DNA from 3 places in the Psychrobacter sp. YGAH215 genome. Region 2 is predicted to be linked to each of the others. Evidence: riboswitches for the same ligand, from Rfam matches in the RefSeq annotation. Region 2 holds a riboswitch; each other region holds the start of a gene.
What was found. A riboswitch is a leader RNA that binds a small molecule or an ion and turns the genes downstream of it on or off. The one in region 2 is predicted to bind thiamine pyrophosphate.
Positions count from the first base shown of each region.

Region 1: linked by a shared signal. The riboswitch ahead of FOR85_RS09970 (ABC transporter substrate-binding protein) and the one ahead of thiC (phosphomethylpyrimidine synthase ThiC) in region 2 are both predicted to bind thiamine pyrophosphate.
Region 3: linked by a shared signal. The riboswitch ahead of tenA (thiaminase II) and the one ahead of thiC (phosphomethylpyrimidine synthase ThiC) in region 2 are both predicted to bind thiamine pyrophosphate.

Region 1 covers NZ_VKLR01000023.1:13,807-20,670, reverse strand. Annotated here, with positions in the region: gene FOR85_RS09990 (LysR substrate-binding domain-containing protein) at 1-370, opposite strand, end outside; gene FOR85_RS09985 (YeiH family protein) at 572-1,654, shown strand; gene FOR85_RS09980 (cold-shock protein) at 1,839-2,048, opposite strand; gene FOR85_RS09975 (YbaN family protein) at 2,336-2,755, opposite strand; TPP riboswitch at 3,205-3,322, shown strand; gene FOR85_RS09970 (ABC transporter substrate-binding protein) at 3,474-3,875, shown strand; gene FOR85_RS09965 (ABC transporter substrate-binding protein) at 3,835-4,371, shown strand; gene FOR85_RS09960 (hypothetical protein) at 4,787-5,434, opposite strand; gene FOR85_RS09955 (caspase family protein) at 5,439-6,140, opposite strand; gene FOR85_RS09950 (valine--tRNA ligase) at 6,384-6,864, opposite strand, start outside.
Region 2 covers NZ_VKLR01000007.1:124,794-131,657, reverse strand. Annotated here, with positions in the region: gene FOR85_RS04140 (fructose bisphosphate aldolase) at 125-1,015, shown strand; gene thiC (phosphomethylpyrimidine synthase ThiC) at 1,102-3,096, opposite strand; TPP riboswitch at 3,358-3,481, opposite strand; gene FOR85_RS04130 (oxidative damage protection protein) at 3,650-3,940, opposite strand; gene argH (argininosuccinate lyase) at 4,180-5,553, opposite strand; gene FOR85_RS04120 (histidine kinase) at 5,772-6,818, shown strand.
Region 3 covers NZ_VKLR01000008.1:8,744-15,607, forward strand. Annotated here, with positions in the region: gene nrdA (class 1a ribonucleoside-diphosphate reductase subunit alpha) at 1-671, opposite strand, end outside; gene FOR85_RS04390 (DUF493 domain-containing protein) at 1,222-1,533, opposite strand; gene FOR85_RS04395 (class I SAM-dependent methyltransferase) at 1,755-2,453, opposite strand; gene tenA (thiaminase II) at 2,540-3,187, opposite strand; TPP riboswitch at 3,310-3,428, opposite strand; gene FOR85_RS04405 (hypothetical protein) at 3,554-3,994, opposite strand; gene rpoD (RNA polymerase sigma factor RpoD) at 4,220-6,139, opposite strand; gene FOR85_RS04415 (DNA primase) at 6,759-6,864, opposite strand, start outside.

The DNA of each region.
Region 1 (6,864 bases), on a different contig from region 2:
GTAGCGCTTCGTACAATTTGGCAAGCAGCGGCGGCAATACATAATTACCGATAGTCGTGCTAGCACCAATATGAATCTGCCCTGCTTGATGCTTATGATAATGCTCAAGCGTTAAAGCTTGTCCCAAAATCGCTTGTGCCTGTATATAGATAGGATGGGCGTTTGGATGCTGATTGAGCCTGCGCCCGACGCGCTCAAATAGCGGCATTTGTAACCGCGCCTCCAGCTCAGTGAGTGCACTGCTGACCGCTGATTGCGATAAATGCAGCTCTTCACTGGCACGGCTGGTGCTGCCAGTTTGATAAATACTGACAAACACCGATAGCTGCTTAAGGGTAATCCTCGGTAGCAGCTGCATAACTTTTTTCATGATTGGATCACCTCTTTCACCGGCCTTTTATCTTTAACTAATTAGGACATGACCTAGCCTACAACAACTTACTAACCTAAAAAATCGATAGCTTATATCTTATTAATCTGTTTTTATTATAAATCGGTTTGTCTTATACTGTCTATTCATAAGCTTATGCTTATTTCGATTATAGATGATAAAAAATAGGATGCGTACGATATGAACGCAGTGGCACAAACCATGAATAATTACTTCCCGCATAATCGTCATGCGATGGGACTTATTGTCGTGCTGATTGGGAGCTTGTTTTGTTTGTGGTTAAATGTCAGCCTAGACACATGGTCAAATGGACGCATTGTTGGTCTGTCATCGTTGACGCTAGCAATTTTACTTGGCATGGTACTTGGCAATACGATTTATCCAAATTTTTCTGATCAATTAAGTGCGGGTGTTGGTTTTGCTAAAGGTCAAATACTGCGCCTTGCCATTATATTTTATGGTTTTAAACTGACTTTAACCCAAGTCGCAAGCGTTGGTATGCCCGCCGTAATGACTGATGCATTGGTATTAACCTCAACGTTTTTACTTACCTATTGGCTCGGTACAAAGTGGCTTAAAGTCGATAAGCAAACGACCTTATTGATCGGCTCAGGGGCAAGTATTTGTGGCGCAGCAGCGGTGATTGCCGCAGAACCCGTGGTCAAAGCCGAAGCGCATAAAGTCACCATTGCCGTTGCCACCGTGGTGGTCTTTGGCACGATTGCCATGCTGCTCTATCCATTTTTATATCAACTTGGCTGGCTACAACCTTGGCTAAACGCTCAGCAATACGGCATATATACCGGTTCAACCATTCATGAAGTGGCACAAGTAGTGGTCGCTGGTAACGCCGTCAGCACCGAGGTTGGCAATACCGCGGTCGTCACAAAAATGATACGAGTGATGATGCTCGCGCCTTTCTTATTGATTTTATCGTTTGCCTTAACCAAAACCGGTAGTGATAATGGCGAAAAGCCGTCTTTCATAAATCGTGTGCAACAAGTGAAAGTCCCTTGGTTTGCCTTTATCTTTATTTTGGTGGTGGTATTGCATACGTGGATACCGATGACGGCAAGCTTTGAGCAGAGCATGGTCATGCTTGATGATGTCTTATTGACGATGGCAATGTTTGCCCTTGGTTTGACCACCCATATGAGTGCCATTAAACAAGCTGGCGTCAAACCATTGATACTTGGGGCGATTATGTTTACTTGGTTAATCGTTGGTGGCGGCTTGATCAATATTGGCATCGCTTCACTGTAAAAAAGCTATTTACGCACCAATAAAACTAAAAATGCCGACGATTATCACTATAATCGTCGGCATTGTTGTTCTAAGACTTTACTATTTATTTATCAAAAGCAATAAACATAAATAATAGGCGAAAAAAAACGAACCCTAAGGCTCGTTTTTTACTCATCTTGCTCTAATTGTCTAGAAAGACGGATTAGATAGCAACGATGTTATGTGCTTGTGGGCCTTTTTGGCCTTGAGTTACAGTGAACTCAACTTCTTGGCCTTCAGCCAAAGTTTTGAAACCTGAACCAGTGATTTCGCTGTAATGAGCAAAAACGTCTGCGCCGTTTTCTGGAGCGATGAAACCAAAGCCTTTAGCTTCGTTGAACCACTTAACTGTACCTTTTTGAACGTCTGACATAGTCATAACCCTGATATTTAATTTATTTTTGGCCTAATTGGCCGATAACGCTTGCAAATAGCTACTGAACGATAAATATTAAAACGAAGGATTATAACTAATACTACGAGGTAATGATTTGGTGCAGAACTGCTCTTAAGCTTGGAGGTATTATAGGTGGCCTAGCGCAGTATCGCAAGCCTTATCTTATCTTTAGTGTAACAAAGCGCAATTATTGGCTATTTTTTGACCTTATTTGCTTTATTTTTAGGTATTTGGCAAAGATTTTAAGCATTTACTCAATATATTTAGGCATTTGGCAAACGGAATAAATATATTGCGACGCTACTACATACCACTGTAACGAGCCATGCTACCCATAGCGTATCGGCTGGCAAGCGATAAAATAACATCGCCGTTGATAGTGTCATCATAATCGTTGCTAACCACTTCGCATATAGCGGTACGGCACGGCGCTCTTCCCAATCACGGACGTATTTACCAAAATATTTGTGATTAATCAGCCAAAAGTGAAAGCGTCGTGAGCTACGCGCCCAGCAACCTGCTGCCAGCAATATAAAAGGCGCGGTCGGTATCACCGGTAATAATGCACCGATAATTCCCAAGACAAAAAATATCCAGCCAAATATCAAAAATGCCCAACGCACCGCTGGGCTATTGTGTTGATTGGTCTTTGGGCGGTAGTAGAAGTGCTTTTTTTGGCTCATAAAGGATGTCGTTGGATAGTGGATATCGTTGGATAGTGTCAGATAATCAGGTTTTGGCCGGCAAATTTATGACAAAGACGGCGGCTTATAGAACTCACTAAGGATGCCGTATGAGGAGATATGCTACAAGACTATTTTTATGAGGGTTTTGCTATCAATCGGTATGTTTGGTTAGTGATTGGGTAAGTACCAATTACAGATAGTGCGCTCTTCTATTAACACGTCGATTGAAAGCGCCTATAAGATTGAAAGCGCTTATAAAAAGCCGTCACAAATGAGAACTGTTATAAAGGACGGTTAACGAGCGTCAGTCATCACCTTTCATTGTCATTCCTGATACGCTTGCATCACCGCTTACAAGTCGTCTATGATGATGCAGTAGCTATCGATAATAGTCATTAGCAGTACGGATTCATGAGCAATACTGATCAAAAATAATGCAGCACCACTCAATCTTGTCGGGGTGCTTTGCTTTTAACCTTGTAACGATTGTTAAAACCATCGCTGAGACACACCCGTGAACCTGAAGCAGTTAGCACTGACGTAGGAAACAAGCATGACAGACCCTAAGCAGTCTATAAATAAGAGAAATCTCTATCTGATTCGCTGATCTGATGGCGTATCTGACTTTGAGATTTTTCCTTTCTTGTTTTGCCTTTTTTGTTTTATTTAAACAGCATCAGTCTGATTGTTTTCTATCATTAAGAAGGAAACAACCATGCAGTCAACCACCAAACTTACTCTGACCCTCGAATGGTTTTTAAACCCTGATCACCTGCCCTTTATCGCGGGTGTGACCACAGGCGCGTATGAGCAAGCAGGGCTAGATATCACCATCATTGAGCCTGATGACCACTATGATGGCTTTGCTGAATTGCAAAATCAAAGCATCGATCTGCATGTGAATGAGCCAATTCATCTGTTTGAGCATTACGCGCCTAATTTGCGTGCGCTTGGCTGTTTTTTTGAGACCGATGGCGGCATATTGATGCAGCAATCCAGCATGGATAAGCTCAAGAACAATCAACCGATTCGCGTTTGTACCCCAGCGGCTGAAGAAAAAACCAATCGCATTGGCTTTGGAGATATTAGCCCGCTATGCCAAGAAAAACGGCTTTAGTATCAGCCGTGATAATGTGACCTTTGTACAAAAAGACTTCTACCATATAAAAAACCTGCAAGAAGACCCAAACCTCGATGGTGCATGGCTGTGCTTTTATAACTTTGAAGGCGTTGAAGCGACGCATGAAGGGTTGGACTTTACGTTTATGGATCAGCATCTGTCACCTTATCCGAACTTTTCGGCGTTAGAAATCCTCACGACTGAGGATATCTATAACGCGAAAAAAGACGCGATAGATACCTTTATCCAAGTGACCAACCAGATGACTGAGCTGTGTAAAAATGATCCAGAGACTGCCCACCATATGTATTACAACTATAGTAAAACTGAGGCGGACGCGCTGATGGATGCCATTATTGATAATACGCTGAGCAGATTGATCACACCAATCACACCTGATGCCAATAAATGGCAAGAACTGCGCGAGATGCTAGCCGAAATCGATATCGTGATGTTGACTGATGAGCAGTACCAGTCGCTGTGGGCGCTGTAGAAGTAAGCTATTTTTGTTACTTTAAATGAGAGCAAAGTTAAACTAATACTAATCAGCTGATGTCCATCTCTATCGGACTTTGGCGAGTGAATTTGAGCGTGATGGGTACGATATCGTCAATAGCAAGGTTGCTTAAAGGCGCGCGTTGTCCGACAGTGAGGTGGTTTATGGTGTTCCTTACGTTAGCGTGTTATTCCTTTAGAAATAATAGACTAATTACTGATGTTAAAAGACCACTGCAACATATTATGTGTACTGTAACTGTCTTTATACATCAGGCAAGCTAAAGAATAAGTTATAAAAATTAAAAGTCAGAAGTAGTTCATCTTCGACAGCTCTATTTGCAAATCGTCAACAAGTTCTAGCTAAAGTTTGTATTTATATGATAATAATTAATAGCAAACCTTTAATGCTATTAACTAAATTTTCTTTTAATATAGTCGTTTATATCGAAAAATTTATTGAATAAGAGTATTCTACTAAAATATCTGTTCATAAAAAATTTAACTATCTTTTCAGATTTAGTATTTTGAAAGTTCTCTAACCGATCTTTGTTCATCCAGTATTTAATAACGTTACAGAAATCTTTTGTATAACCATCTCCATAAAACTCCGAATAGAGCGACTTTTCCCACCAATCTCTATGAGCAACAACCCACCCTTCAAAATCTATCTCTTTATTTAATTTTTTTAGGTTTCCGTGCTTTTCATTAAACTCTGTATTAACAAAATTGAATACCATTTCACAGTACTGTTCATAAATAAGAAATCTTTCATATACCTTATTTTTTTTAATTCTAAAACTACTCTCTTTATCTACATAAAAAAAGCAAAACTCAGACCAGTATTTTGTAAAATTACAGTCCTCTACATATGGATTAGAGATTGATATTTTTTGTAAGTCTGATAATTTCTGTAGAACATTACTTCTTACAGTGGTATTTCTATTTAACCAAAAGGCATAAGCATTAAAAAATAAAGTAATGAGTAACACTCCATCTTTTAAGCCAAATTCATAAGATGGAATGCTTAAAATAAGTTCTTGGAACGAGTTATCTAACATAATATTATGCAACGCTAAAAGGTAATTTTTTACCACTTCTAGGTCTTATATTGTATGCTGGATTTTGTTCATTTTGACTACTTCTAACTACTTTTGGCTTTGCAAGCTCAAAAGCTTCGAGAATAGATAAGTCTTCATTAGAATGTATTGCAGAACTAATCAGAGCTTGGGTAAAATCTCCACCTTGCTCAGACTCTCCAGAAGACTCATCTTCAGAGCAAGCATATAAACTTACTTTTTGCGAAGGACATTGATTTATCCAAGCTAAATATTTATTTCGATGATATCCCATGCTATCGTAAGTTCTACTTTCTACACCAAACTCAAATTTTTCAGTAATACTACGTTCAAAATTAGCACAAGTATCAAAAATACAAATTTGTTTTTCTGAAAACACACCAATGTCCTGCTGAGTAAAGAAATCCTCGTCATCTACATAAAATTTGCGTCCTAGTAAATGACTGTATGAACCATGTCCAGCAAAATAGAACAAGACAAAGTCATTTTCCTCTGATCTTATTTCATTTATTAAATTTTCTATACGAGATTTGAACTTAGTTTCTAGCTTAACTATTTCATTAGATTTCCATTGCCCTCCTCTATCGCTTAGCAAATAGTCATACATTCCTTGAATGTCTTTACTGACGCCCGGTAAGTAGTCATCACCTTCCCCTGCACACCCAATTAATACAGCCTTTATTTTCATAAATTTTCCTTAAAAAACGATTAAAGCATAGTTTAATGACTTTTTATTATTCTTTCTGAAACACTGGCATAACAATATCTGCCTCAGTAGAGAAGACTATATACAACAAAATGTATAATAGCACACAAATATCTAGCTATATTGTAAAACTAAGGGCTATGTAAAGAACTAAGCAGTAGGCAATAAAAAACGCCATCACAATTGTGACAGCGTTCTTTATTACTATAGATATTTACGCTTTTTTTACAACGCTTTAAGCTCCTCCATCTGCCCCGCCATAGCCTTAATCTGACCTTCTAGCTCAGCCAGTTTCGCTTTCTCAGCATCGACCACTTCCGCAGGCGCTTTACTGACAAAGCCTTCATTACCAAGCTTGCGGGCGATACCTTCGGCTTGACCTTTCAGCTTATCATATGACTTGCCCAAACGTGCAAGCTCAGCCGTTGGATCAATCAGTCCTTTCATGGGTACAAGGACGCGCAGCTGACCAATCATACTCGATGATGATAATGGCACATCATCGCCTTCTTTGACGATTTCTAAGCTCTCGACTTTGGCAAGCGCTTTAAACTGATTTTTGATGCGTGATAGGCGCGCATCTTCATCAGCAGAGATATTTTGTAGCAGTACTGGCAAGCGTACCGCATTACCGAGTTTCATCTCACCACGGATATTACGCACGCTGGCGATAAGCTCTTGAAGCCACGCCATATCAGCCTCAGTT
Region 2 (6,864 bases):
CAACAATAGGCAGGTGGCATGTCCTATGATAAGGTAACTGACAGTCAGGCTCATACTATTGAGGGCTGATTGACTTATTATAATAACGTTTGACCCTTATTAATTAGGATAGGATACCCATTCAATGGAATACGAAAAACAACTACAGCATATAAAAAATGGCTCAGGATTTATCGCCGCGCTTGACCAAAGTGGTGGCAGCACGCCAAAAGCATTAGAGAACTATGGCGTCAGCGGCGATGCTTATGACAATGACGAGGCGATGTTTGATTTGGTGCATGAGATGCGCGCGCGTATCATGACTTGTGATGCCTTTGATAATGAGCGTGTCCTTGGCGCGATTTTATTTGAAGATACCATGGAGCGCGAGGTTAATGGCAAACCGACCGCCAATTACCTATGGGAAGATAAAAATATCGTACCGTTTTTAAAGGTAGATAAGGGTTTGGCTGAACACATGAACGGCGTACAGGTGATGCGTCCGATGCCAAATCTAGACTTGTTGCTGGATAAAGCAAAAAATTATCCGGTATTTGGCACCAAAATGCGCTCAGTCATTTATGAGCCAAGTGTCGATGGTATCGAGCTTGTCGTACAGCAGCAGTTTGATGTCGCAAAGCAAATTCTTTCTAAAGGTTTTATGCCGATTGTTGAGCCAGAAGTCGATATCAACAGTAGCAAAAAGCATGACTGCGAAATCATCCTTAAAACCAGTATTTTGCACAATCTTGAGTTTTTAGACGATGATCATCAAGTGATGCTAAAACTGACTTTGCCTGAAGAAGACGGATTTTATCAAGAGCTGATTGATCATCCAAAAGTGCTAAAAGTGGTGGCGCTATCTGGCGGTTACAGTCGTCATGACGCCTGCGAAAAATTGAAGCAAAATCCCGGTATGATTGCGAGCTTCTCGCGTGCTTTTACCGAAGGCTTAAGTAAGCAACAAAGCGACGCAGAGTTTGCTGATACGATTAATACTTCTATTAAAGAGATTTACGAAGCATCAAAGATTTAATCTACTATAAAGATAAAACAGTTTGCAATAAAAAGCGCTACTTATGAGTAGCGCTTTTTTGTGAATTAAGCATTAACGTTAATCGCTTAAACTTCTTTATACAACTGGCGACCCTCGGCATGATATTTTTGCATCATCTCGTCCATGCCTTTTTCAATATCAGCGCGGCTCATCGCACTAGTAGCCTGAACGCCGTTTTCTTTTGCATCTAAACCTTTAGCATACTCGCGCACGTTTTGAGTGATTTTCATCGAGCAGAATTTAGGACCACACATCGAGCAAAAGTGCGCCGACTTATGGGCGTCTTTTGGTAGCGTCTCGTCATGATATTCACGCGCCGTATCAGGGTCGAGCGCCAGATTAAACTGATCATCCCAGCGGAACTCAAAACGCGCTTTGGACAAAGCATTGTCACGTGCCTGTGCACCCGGATGGCCTTTAGCAAGGTCGGCAGCATGAGCGGCGATTTTATAAGTGATGATGCCGTCCTTGACGTCTTTTTTATTGGGCAAACCGAGATGCTCCTTTGGCGTCACATAACAGAGCATCGCTGTGCCAAACCAGCCAATCATTGCCGCCCCAATGGCACTGGTGATATGGTCATAACCAGGCGCAATATCAGTGGTTAATGGCCCTAAAGTATAAAAAGGTGCGTCGCTACATAGCTCAAGCTGCAAGTCCATATTTTCTTTAATACGGTTCATCGCCACGTGTCCAGGGCCTTCAATCATCACCTGTACATCATGCTTCCATGCGACTTGCGTCAACTCACCTAGGGTACGTAGCTCACCAAATTGTGCTTCGTCATTGGCATCTTGCAAACAGCCCGGACGTAAGCCATCGCCTAAGCTAAATGCCACATCATACTGCTTCATAATCTCGCAGATATCTTCAAAATGCGTGTATAAAAAGCTCTCTTTATGATGGGCCAAACACCACTGTGCCATGATAGAGCCGCCACGCGAGACGATGCCCGTCAAGCGATTTGCCGTCAGCGGTACATAACGTAGCAGTACGCCAGCGTGAATGGTAAAGTAATCAACGCCTTGCTCGGCTTGCTCAATCAATGTATCGCGGAATATCTCCCACGTTAAGTCTTCGGCAACGCCATCGACTTTCTCTAAGGCTTGATAAATCGGCACCGTACCAATTGGCACTGGCGAGTTACGAATCAACCATTCACGGGTCTCATGGATATGATTACCAGTCGATAAATCCATAATGGTATCGGCGCCCCAGCGCGTTGCCCAGGTCATTTTTGATACTTCTTCATCGATAGATGAGCCGAGCGCTGAGTTACCGATATTGGCGTTAATTTTCACTAAAAAATTACGCCCGATAATCATCGGCTCAGATTCTGGGTGATTAATATTATTGGGGATAATGGCGCGACCAGCCGCGACCTCGCTGCGCACAAACTCAGGGGTGATGATTTTTGGCGTATTGGCACCGAAGCTCTCGCCGTCATGTTGGCGCATATCGGTCAGTTCATGCTGTTTTTGCGTCTCACGAATGGCGATATATTCCATTTCAGGGGTAATAATGCCGCGACGTGCGTAGTGCATTTGCGTGACATTCTTTCCTACTAAGGCACGACGTGGTTTATCAATATGCGCAAATCTTAAGTTAGCAGTACTGATATCACGGGCGCGCGCTTGTCCATATGCGCTTGATAAGCCGTCTAACTGTTCAGTATCGTCACGCTCAGCTATCCAGCCTTCGCGTAGCTTTGGTAAGCCTTTGGTCAAATCAATCTCGACATTGGGATCGGTGTAAACACCAGAAGTGTCATAAACATAAAATGGTGGGTTTTGTTCCCATTCGGACTCGCTTGCCCCTTGTATGGGGGTAGGGTCAAGGGTGATCTCGCGCATCGGTACTTGAATGTCAGGACGTGAGCCCCCGATATAGACTTTTTTAGAAGCGGGTAAGATGCGGTGTAAGTCGCGGGCGTCTTCTTCAAAGCGAGTATCATTGGCCGTACGATGGGCAGGCGTTTTTAGAGTGTCGGCTTTTTTATCGACAGTTTTAGTAACAGGGGTCGAAGGGGGTTGGGCTGTTTGTAAATCTGAAGTAGTCATATGCTGTCCTAGCGTGTTGGTTTTTGAATAAAAGCAACACCGCCAGTAGCTGCGGGACAAGACGATGCAAGATAGACAAATTCAATCATCAAACACGTGCACTACTATTAAATTCAACTTTCATTGAAAATTAATCTAATGCCATGTTAAATGATTGGTAGGCGCCGCTTTTTATTGCTTGCCTCATGGCCGCGTAAAAACGCTAGCATATAAAGTATGAGCAATAATAAAAAGGCATTTCTGCGCGCCCTTTGTATATAAAACATAGTCTTAAGACTTCCCTGCGTCGGTACTAACCGCATCAGGTTCGGCGGGTGATCTCTCAGCGAATGTATGACAACCTTATAAACTAAGCTTGTCATACACCGCACCCCGAGTCTGTCAGTGTTGTAAATCAGTCTCATACTAACAAATTATAGGGATGATGCCTAGTCATTTGCCGTTTGTTAGTAGAGAGGCAATCTTGCTGTTATTAATGTAATCACTGTCTTTTAATCAATGACAGTTTTTCAATTAATGACATTCTTTTTAATTAATAAAATCACCGTGCGTATTATTTTTCTGGTGTCCAGCCCTGCGCGCGCTCATAGTCTTCGTTGTCCAAAAACTTCTCGCGTTGCTCGGTTAAGAACTTTTTGGCTTCAGGGTCCATCATGCTGAGATGGTTTTCGTTAATCAGCATGGTTTGCTGCTCAAGCCATTCTTTCCAAGCTTTGTCAGAGACGGTTTCTTGTAGCTCTTGACCTTTTTTATTAGGAAATGGCGGATGCGGCATTTTTGGCAATTCTTGCTTATATTTGCGGCAAAAAACGGTATTGGCTTGTGGATTAAAAGTTTCAGTCATCAGGCAATCCTCATTAATTAGGGGTATTAAATTATCGTGTCGAATATTGGTATTCATCTATCATAACGCGCTTGCACGATTTAGCAAAGCGTATCAGGTGTAGAGAAGGTAACATCAAATCTATCTAATTCTGGCAAAATCAGGCATGGCAAAAAAACACCCGCACAATGGCGGGTGTTAGAGAAAAGCGATGGTTTTAAAGCACAGTTTTATTGCTAGCTTCAACTTTAAAAAGGCTTTTAAGCAAACGCTTTTAGGCGCGCGCGTCCATTAACCACTGCTTGTTTGACTTGATTTGGCGCGGTACCGCCTAAATGGTCACGAGCGGCCAATGAGCCTTCTAGCGTTAGATAGTCAAAAACATCATCGCCAATCGCATCGCTAAACTGCTGCAACTGCGCCAATGACAAATCGCTCAAATCAACACCCTCGTGAATACCCAAAGCAACGGCATTGCCGACCACTTCATGGGCATCACGGAAAGCAACGCCGCGGCGCACCAAATAATCTGCCAAATCGGTCGCAGTTGCATAGCCTTTCAAGGTGGCGGCGCGCATGTTTTCCTTATTCGGAGTAATATTCGGTAGCATATCGGCAAAGGCGAGTAGCGAACCCGTCAAAGTATCGACGCAATCAAATAGCGGCTCTTTGTCTTCTTGGTTGTCTTTATTATAGGCAAGCGGCTGACTTTTCATCAGGCTAAGCAGCGTCATTAGTTGGCCAAACACACGCGCCGCTTTACCGCGTACTAACTCTGGCACGTCAGGGTTTTTCTTTTGTGGCATGATAGATGAGCCAGTACAAAAGCGATCTGGTATCTGCACAAAGTTAAATTGCGCTGACATCCATAGGATAATCTCTTCGCTCATACGCGACATATGCATCATTAAGATAGAAGCCGCCGAGGTAAACTCAATGGCAAAATCACGGTCTGAGACGGCATCGAGCGAGTTTTGGCAAATACCGTCAAAACCTAGCAATTTGGCTGTGATGGTGCGATCAATCGGAAAGGTCGTGCCAGCAAGGGCAGCGCTACCAAGCGGCATTTGATTGATACGGCGACGGGCATCGACCAGACGCTCGGTATCGCGGTAGAGCATCTCAAACCACGCCATCACGTGATGACCAAAGCTCACTGGCTGCGCAGTTTGCAAATGGGTAAAACCCGGCATGATGGTATCGGTATGCTGCTCAGCTAAATCTAGTAAACCGCTTTGCAAACGTACCAGTAGCGCGATGATATTGTCGGTTTCTTCACGCAACCATAAACGAATATCGGTCGCAACCTGATCGTTACGGCTACGGCCAGTATGTAGTTTCTTACCAACCGCACCGACGATATCCGTCAAGCGCGATTCGACATTCATGTGCACGTCTTCAAGCGCAATTGACCAGTTAAACTCACCGGCTTCAATCTCGCGCAGCACTTGCTGTAAACCATCGATAATGGTCGCAACCTCATCCGCACTTAAAATGCCACATTCTTTCAGCATGGTCGCATGGGCGATTGAGCCTTGGATATCGTGACGAGCAAAGCGTTGGTCAAAGCCGACAGAAGCGGTAAAGGCGGCAACGAAGCTATCAGTCGCTTCACTAAAGCGCCCGCCCCACATCTGCTGACCCTGACCATTTGTAGCACTTTGCGGCGCAGGAGTGTTGGTTATAGAAGCATCTATGCTAGAATCAGGAGTAGATGAATTTTTATTTGAATTAGGATTAATACTATTTGAAGAGTTGGCGTTCATATCGGTACAAGACAAGTCAAGAGAATAAGAACTCAAGTATAGCAAATGATGAGGTTGCCTTGCTAGCGGAGCGCTTAGAGTTTTTTATGCCCAAGCTCATGGAGATGATGAAGCCTTGGCAATGGCTGCTGGCAATCTTTTTTTGGTCGCTGTTTGTGGCGATTGTCGATCGTCATAGCGTGGTTAATGAGATGCAGTTTATTATCAAGTTTATGGCAAGATTCATTCAAACCAGCTTGGCCTTGATTCCTTCTTTTTATCTCATCGATTATCTACGTCCAGTTTTTAAAGGCTTACGCGTAACGACCGTCAGTATGTATGTTTTACTCATTTTGACCACTGCCATGGCGGTGACCGTCGCGTTGGCCTTGCTCATTATGATAAACGCTGGCTGGTTTAACTATAACTTGGCGGATTTTATCTCAATCATTGTGTTTAATACGGTGATAGCCGCCGGATTTACCGTTGCCGCCTTGTTGTTTTTTTTAAGGCGTTATCGTGAGCTAAATGCGCTAAAGCACTCATTTGAGCAAAAATTGAGTGCCCAAAATTATGTGTTAAAAGCTCGCCTAGCGCCGCATTTCTTTTTTAATACCATCAATACTTTGATGTCGCTGATTGAGTCTGAGCCGCAGCGCGCCGCTATTTTATTGCAGCACGTCTCAGCGCTATTTCGTGCCAGTTTTAATGGCGCGCGTGAGATCAGCTTTGAAGAAGAGATTGCCCTGTGTAAGCATTACTTGGCTATTGAATCCATCCGCTTGGCAGATAAATTGGTAGTAAACTGGCAATTGCCAAAAGAAGACGTCATGTATGACATGGTGATTACCGCTTTAACCTTACAAAGCGTGATTGAAAAAATGCTGGTGAACGTCATTAGGATGACCACCGAAACCATTTATATTGATATTAAAGTCACTTGGTTGCAGCATCGGGTCGACATTACCATTAGCGTGCAGCTGCCGAAAAAAACCTTGTTGATTAACCATGACTTACGCCAACATATGGATTTTATGATTCAGGCGCAACGTCTGCGCGCCTATTTTGGTCAAAGTGCCGACATTCAAAGCAGCATTATGAATAAACAAATTCTTACTAATATTAGCTATCCGCTGCAAGATGTCAGTTTATAATCCTTTCTTTCTTCCTTTTTAAAACGTTTTCCCTAAAAATCTATTC
Region 3 (6,864 bases), on a different contig from region 2:
AACTGGCGCGACGGCGTACGTACACCTGACATGATAGGCGTTGGTAGCGAGATTTTAAATTGTGAGGTCGCATCATAAAAGCGTTTGACATAGCTTAAGCGCTCGCTCTTTTCATAGTTGGCAAACAAACACATGCCAACGAGCATATATAAGAACTGCGGACTCTCGTAAACGGTTTTGGTCACGCGGTCTTGGACAAGGTATTTGCCCGCCATTTGCTCAACGGCGGCATAAGCCAAATTCATATCGCGCCAGTGGTCGAGGTATGCTTCTAATTCATCAAATTCTGCGCGGCTATAGTCTTTTAGAATATGTTCGTCGTATTTACCAGCATCGGTCAACGTTTTGACATGGTCATACAGATGCGGCGGGGTGAATTTATTATAAGCAATTTTACGTAAATGGAAGATTGCCAAGCGCGCGGCTAAATACTGATAGTCAGGTGTGGTTTCAGAAATAAGGTCAGCGGCTGACTTGATGATGGTTTCGTGAATATCACGCGTTCTGATGCCGTCATAAAACTGAATATGCGACTTTAGCTCAACTTGCGATACCGACACATTATCTAAATCATGAGCTGCCCACTCGATAACCTTGTGAATCTTGTCTAAATCAATGGGCTCTAAACGTCCATCACGTTTGGTTACTTTGATATTATCGATATGTGTCATGCTGACCTCGTAAGTTGATTGCTAGGTAGTTATTTATAATGTTGCTTTATAGGCTGCTGCGCGGTTAAATCTGGCAGACATGCTTTGTCACGCTATCTTTTACGCTATCTGTTTTAAGACAAGACATCCTGTCATGGCAGGTGTTTTTTTTAGGCAAAACGATGCCGCGGCTCATAGTGACGGTTCAAATCACTGAGCACTACATATAGCGTATTTGTTAGTAGGTGGACACAATATAGCGGGAAAATTTTGAAAATGCTATATTGATTTTAAGGGCAAACTATGTTGATGCGAGGGTAAAGCGTGTCCAAATTTTGGCAAAGGACGATGGGATAAGGGTTAGACGCCGATAAGAAAAATAATAAAAGTTTTGTAAAAAATGGCGCGGATTTACTTTTTATTGTTGGTTAAATTTATAAGGGCAAATTGTCTAAATGGCAGTTATATTTCGGGTGGAGATTGTACCGCAGACAATAAAAAATCGCCACCCATATGAGTGACGATTCGGATGAAAAACGGGCTAGATTTTATAAAATTAGCAAAACTACCGTTAAACCACCATACGTACGGTTTTTGCATTATCAAGCGCCGCATAAAGCGTGTTCACTTGCTCAACGGTGGTTAAGTATAAATTGGCACGTACCGAATGGAAGCGTCCTGTTTTTGAGGGTTTGACTTCCATAGAGGCCAAATCAAACTCAGGGAATTGGCTACCCAAGATAAGCTTCACTTCATTAAGCAAGCTTTCGTGCTCACCTTCATGACCGATGATGCTCATTGGATAGTTCATTGGGAACTCCCACAGCTCAGGGTTTTGCACGTCAGTTTTTTTGCCTTTTAAGATACCGTCATTAGCGACCAATTCTGTCACTTTAACTTCTCTTTTCGACGTTGGACTAGCATTGCTGCCTTGACTTTCGGTGCTCGAGTTGTCAGTGTTTGGAGTAGTGGTGTCTTTTGGATCATCAGTCATGATGTGGTCCTTATTTTTTATTGAAATATGATAAGCGCTTTATGCACCATTTATAAGGGCGTTCGGCGTATTATTCAAGTGTCAGCCAGCGATAACGCACATTAAAACCGTTATTTTTTATAACCACAAATTGCCACGTAGTCGCCGCGATCATAGCCTTCGATGACCTCTTGGACTTTGTCGTTGGCATACATAGGATGGGTCAATAAAGTCTGCGCATATTCAAAATCAACGAAACCATTGGCTTGCATTAAGGCGATTTTTTCATCAGAGGTACGCCAGTTAGCTGACTTCACCAGCTCGATAGGATAAGGATCAGCAGGCGAGATGTGCGCAAGTAGTGGATGCTCCCACGTATCTACCGCGCTGGCAAGGTTATATAAGCTGGCAAAGCCACTTTCTTTTGGTACATCAATCAGAATAAGTTTGCCGCCCGTTTTTAGAGCGTCAAAGGCTTTTTTGATACAGATATCTAAATCGCTGATATAGCTGACGCTGCCGTTAAACATGATGATGTCAAACTTATTGGGCTCAATCTCGCAGGTTTCGGCTGGGCTGATATCTACTTGTAAGCCGCGCTTTTCAGCGACTTCGGCCATGTCTTTTGACGGCTCGATACCATATTTGATATGAATGTCATAGTCTTTTGCCAGTAAAGACTCAAATAGTCCGCTACCACAGCCGACCGACAATATCTCACGGTCTTTATCTAAGAAGTGTGCGACCAGTTTTAGTTCGCTGGTGAGCAAGTTTTGATTGTCAAAAAACCAACTGTCATACGCGCTTGCGTGTTCATCGAATGCTGCCATGATGTTTTTCCTTGTGGATCGTTATTATTGATCATTGTTTTTGATTCTAGAGGGCTTTTTTAGAACCAAGTCAGATTGTTTATAAATTAAGACAAATCTAACGCCTGCTGCCAAAAATTGACTTCCATTCGAGATGCGGTGTTAAATAAGCGTTGAAATTTGTCTGCTTGAGTAGCGCTAGCGTCTGTCAGCAGCTTATTAATATGCGCTTCATTTTGTGCAGTAATCGCTTGAAAGTCATCGCTTGAAAATACATCAATCCATGGCTGATAAGGGTTACCCGCGATAAAACCCTCATCTTTGATACGTTTGCCGATCTCTCCATAGCCCATCAAGCAAGGTGCAATTGCAGCATACAGTTCAGCTAGCGAGTCTGACATTGCCGCATCTAAGATATAACGGCTGTAGGCAATGGTGGCTGGCGATTCAGGAGCGTTTTCAACTTCCTCAAGCGCGATTCCCCACTGCTGACAAAAGTCTAAATACATGCCAATTTCTAAATCAAGCATGGCGTTGATACCGGCTTGACCGACGCGCATTTGTGCCAGCGTGTCGCTCTTATATACGCTCAGCGCCATCACGCGGGTATAGTGAATTAAGTATAAATAGTCTTGCACAAGGTAATGGCGAAAGCTGTCAGGGGCGAGCGTTCCTGCTGCCAGTTGATTGACAAAATCATGTCCAATATAAGCATCCCAAGTCGGACAGTTATTGCGTAGTGTTTGGTAATCCATAGTTTTCACTTACTGTTATAAAGTGCAGTAAGAAAATGGCAGAAAAAAAGAGATAATAAGGCACAATAAATTTGCCAGTCTAGGTTAAATAGATTGGCAAAACATAAAGTAATTGTGACTTGTATATCGACACGCTTGTTTCCTACGTCAGTGCTAACTGCATCAGGTTCGCGGGACTCTCTCAGCCATGATTTTGATGGTAATTAAATCATCAAAAATCAAAGCACCCCGACAAGGTTCTTATGATTCAAATGTTGGTCTTTATGGTTATAAGACAACCGAGCGTCCCTATGATAGGCGAGATCAGTCATCATTAGCAAGTGATGCTCAAATAACCATTAATAAAATTGTTTTACATTTAAAAAGCTATTTTTTATTAAGCTGTGCAATAGCTGTATGATAGAGCATTAGCATGGCTTTAAAACGGCGCTCATATAACCCTTCTGCATACAGCAACTCCACACTTAAGCTATCGATAATGCCTAGATAAGCATCGGTATAAAGCGCCAGTTGCGCAGAGTCGAGCTCATAAGGCTTCAGAGCCAGCTGTATGTGCTCAGTCAACACCTTTATATAGACATTAAAAGTCGCCGCGCTGGTATTAGTCAAATGCACAGGTGCGGCATAGGCCATGCGAATTAAAAACCGTAGGGTAATTACGCTTTTATAACGTACTCCAAACGCTCGGCAATACGCTTCACCGGGAGCAGGAAATTCACCAGTCGTCGCAAAGCATGATTCAATAAATGCACATTCTGACTCGAGCGCATCTTGTAGTAATTCTAAGTATACTGCTGCTGATAGCAATTTTTCTTGCTTGCTTGCTGTGCCTGCGCAGACAGAGGCTATAAAAAATTGATATCAGCAATAACGCAGCGTTTTTAGGATATTTTGATTAGATAAGTTAATAGCATAAGCTAATAGCTATTAAATAACCGCCATCAAATAATAGGCACAAAAAAGCTGAGACATGCTCAGCTTTTTTGATGTAATTTTAAGAAACTTTTAGACAATGAAGCATGTCTAGATAAATTAGTCATTTTCTAAGAACGAGCGCAGATGCTCAGAACGTGAAGGATGACGCAATTTACGTAGCGCTTTTGCTTCGATCTGACGGATACGCTCACGCGTGACATCAAACTGCTTACCGACTTCCTCTAGTGTATGATCGGTTGGCATATCGATACCAAAGCGCATTTTAAGCACGCGTGCTTCACGCTCAGTCAGATTGCTCAAGACATCACGCGTGGCTTCTTGTAGACCAGCCGCCGTCGCATCGTCAACTGGGCTTGAAATTGTACCATCTTCGATGAAATCACCTAGGTGCGAATCTTCATCATCACCGATTGGCGTTTCCATTGAGATAGGCTCTTTGGCAATTTTGAGCACTTTGCGGACTTTGACTTCGTCCATCTCTAAGCGTTCGCCCAATTCCTCAGGTGTAGGCTCACGTCCCATTTCTTGTAGCAACTGACGAGAGACACGGTTTATCTTATTAATAGTCTCAATCATATGCACAGGGATACGAATGGTGCGCGCTTGGTCAGCGATAGAGCGGGTGATTGCCTGACGAATCCACCATGTCGCATAAGTTGAGAACTTATAACCACGGCGATATTCAAATTTATCGACCGCTTTCATCAGACCGATATTACCTTCTTGGATTAAGTCCAAAAATTGCAGACCACGGTTGGTATATTTTTTAGCGATAGAGATAACAAGACGTAAGTTAGCTTCGACCATTTCTTTTTTGGCGCGGCGTGCTTTAGCTTCACCGACAGCCATACGGCGTGCGACGTCTTTCATATCGTGGATTTTCATATCGAGCTGCTGCTCGTAGTCACGAATGCGGCGCTGCAATAAAATCACATCGTCGGCGACTTTTTCTAGCGTACCGGCAAACGCAGGCTTACCTTTAATACGTTCAATCAGCCAATCGACGTTGGTTTCATTGCTTGGGAATGTCTTACGGAACTCGTCACGCGGCATACGGCCACGGCGAATTACCAAACGCATGATTTGACGCTCATGCTTACGCACATCATCATAGACATCATGCATGATTGCCATGACTTGGTCTGACAAGCGATTATTGAGTTTGAGCATCATAAAGCGCTCAGCAAGTAGGGCGTAAGCCGCTTCAGCTTCTACGCTACCACGACCATAATCAAGCAAGGCTTGCTTGGCTTTGATAAATAGATGTTCAATTTCTTCTAAACGCAGACGAACTTCTTCTGGGTCGATACCGCCGGTTTCTTCTTCGGCTTCTTCTTCAACCTCTTCTTCGTCTTCATCATCATCGTCAAGCGCCAATTTGGCATTGGCTTTTGCTTTGATGACAGGCGGATTTTCTTTTTCTTCTTTGATACGCTCGCGCTCTTCTTTAGCAGCATCTTTGGCTTCTTGTGCGGCGATTTTATCTTCTTCGGTTTCAGGGTCTAAAAATCCTGTGATAACGTCAGACAGTTTTTTCTCGCCATCTTGTACTTTTTCGTACTCATCAAGGACAAACTGTACCGTACCCGGCCAGTAGGCCATGGCATGTTGCACATCACGAATACCTTCTTCGATACGCTTAGCAATGGCAATCTCGCCTTCGCGGGTCAAAAGGTCAACCGTACCCATCTCGCGCATATACATACGTACAGGGTCAGTGGTGCGTCCCGGTTCGGTCTCAACCGAAGCCAATACTGCTGCGGCCTCATCGGCTGCCATGTCATCATCGCTTGAATCATCGTTCATCAAGATGTCATCGGCGTCGGGCGCAGATTCAAAAATTTTAATGCCAACGTCCGTTAGCATTTGCACGATATCTTCAATCTGATCACTTTCAGTAATAGAGTCGGGCAGTTGGTCATTCACCTCGGCATAGGTTAAATACCCTTGCTCTTTACCCATTTGGATTAAGGTGGCCAGTTGAGATGTGGACTTAGAAACTGACTTATCGTTCATAAATACTCGCTTGCTTGTATCGGACATTTTTATATTGTGACTCGCTAACGCTTACGGGGTGCGTTGATATAATCAATCGATTCATCAAAATATGGCGTAAAGGTTGTCAATAATAACAAAAATGAGTGGATATGAATAAAGGCTCAAAATACGACAATTACAATGCTAAAAAACCGCTAAAAATGGTTCCTGCATAAATACGTCAAAACACGCTTACCTAAAAAATACCGTTACTTAAACTTGCTTAAAATGGCGGTTTAAAATCTAAAAGCATTTAAAATGAATAGTCTAAAAAACGCTTTAAAAGTTGTTCGCTAAAATTGCGCTTGCACCAAAAATGCTACTCAATAATATGGGCGTATTGTCATCTATTAAATCGGGCTAGAAATATACAGCGACACAGTTTAACACAGACCAGGCTCATCAAGCACAAGCTAGTGAATCTCGCAGGCATTTATTATCTGTATTGATGATTATTTCTTAGCCATGACGTTTTTATCATTTTTTAACCAGCGCTTGCTTTGGCGCTCAATATGCAACTGGGCATAATCATTAATAGTGGGGGCAATGGCTGTACTTTTAAAGGGCTACCGATGATAAATAAAGTTTTGCCTAGCTATTAAGATTTCACCGTGGCCATTTGTGCTGAGCGTTCCGCGTGCTGTTCGCGTAGCCAATCATTCAATAACTGTGATTGCTTACGGACAATTGCCAGTTTTATGTTG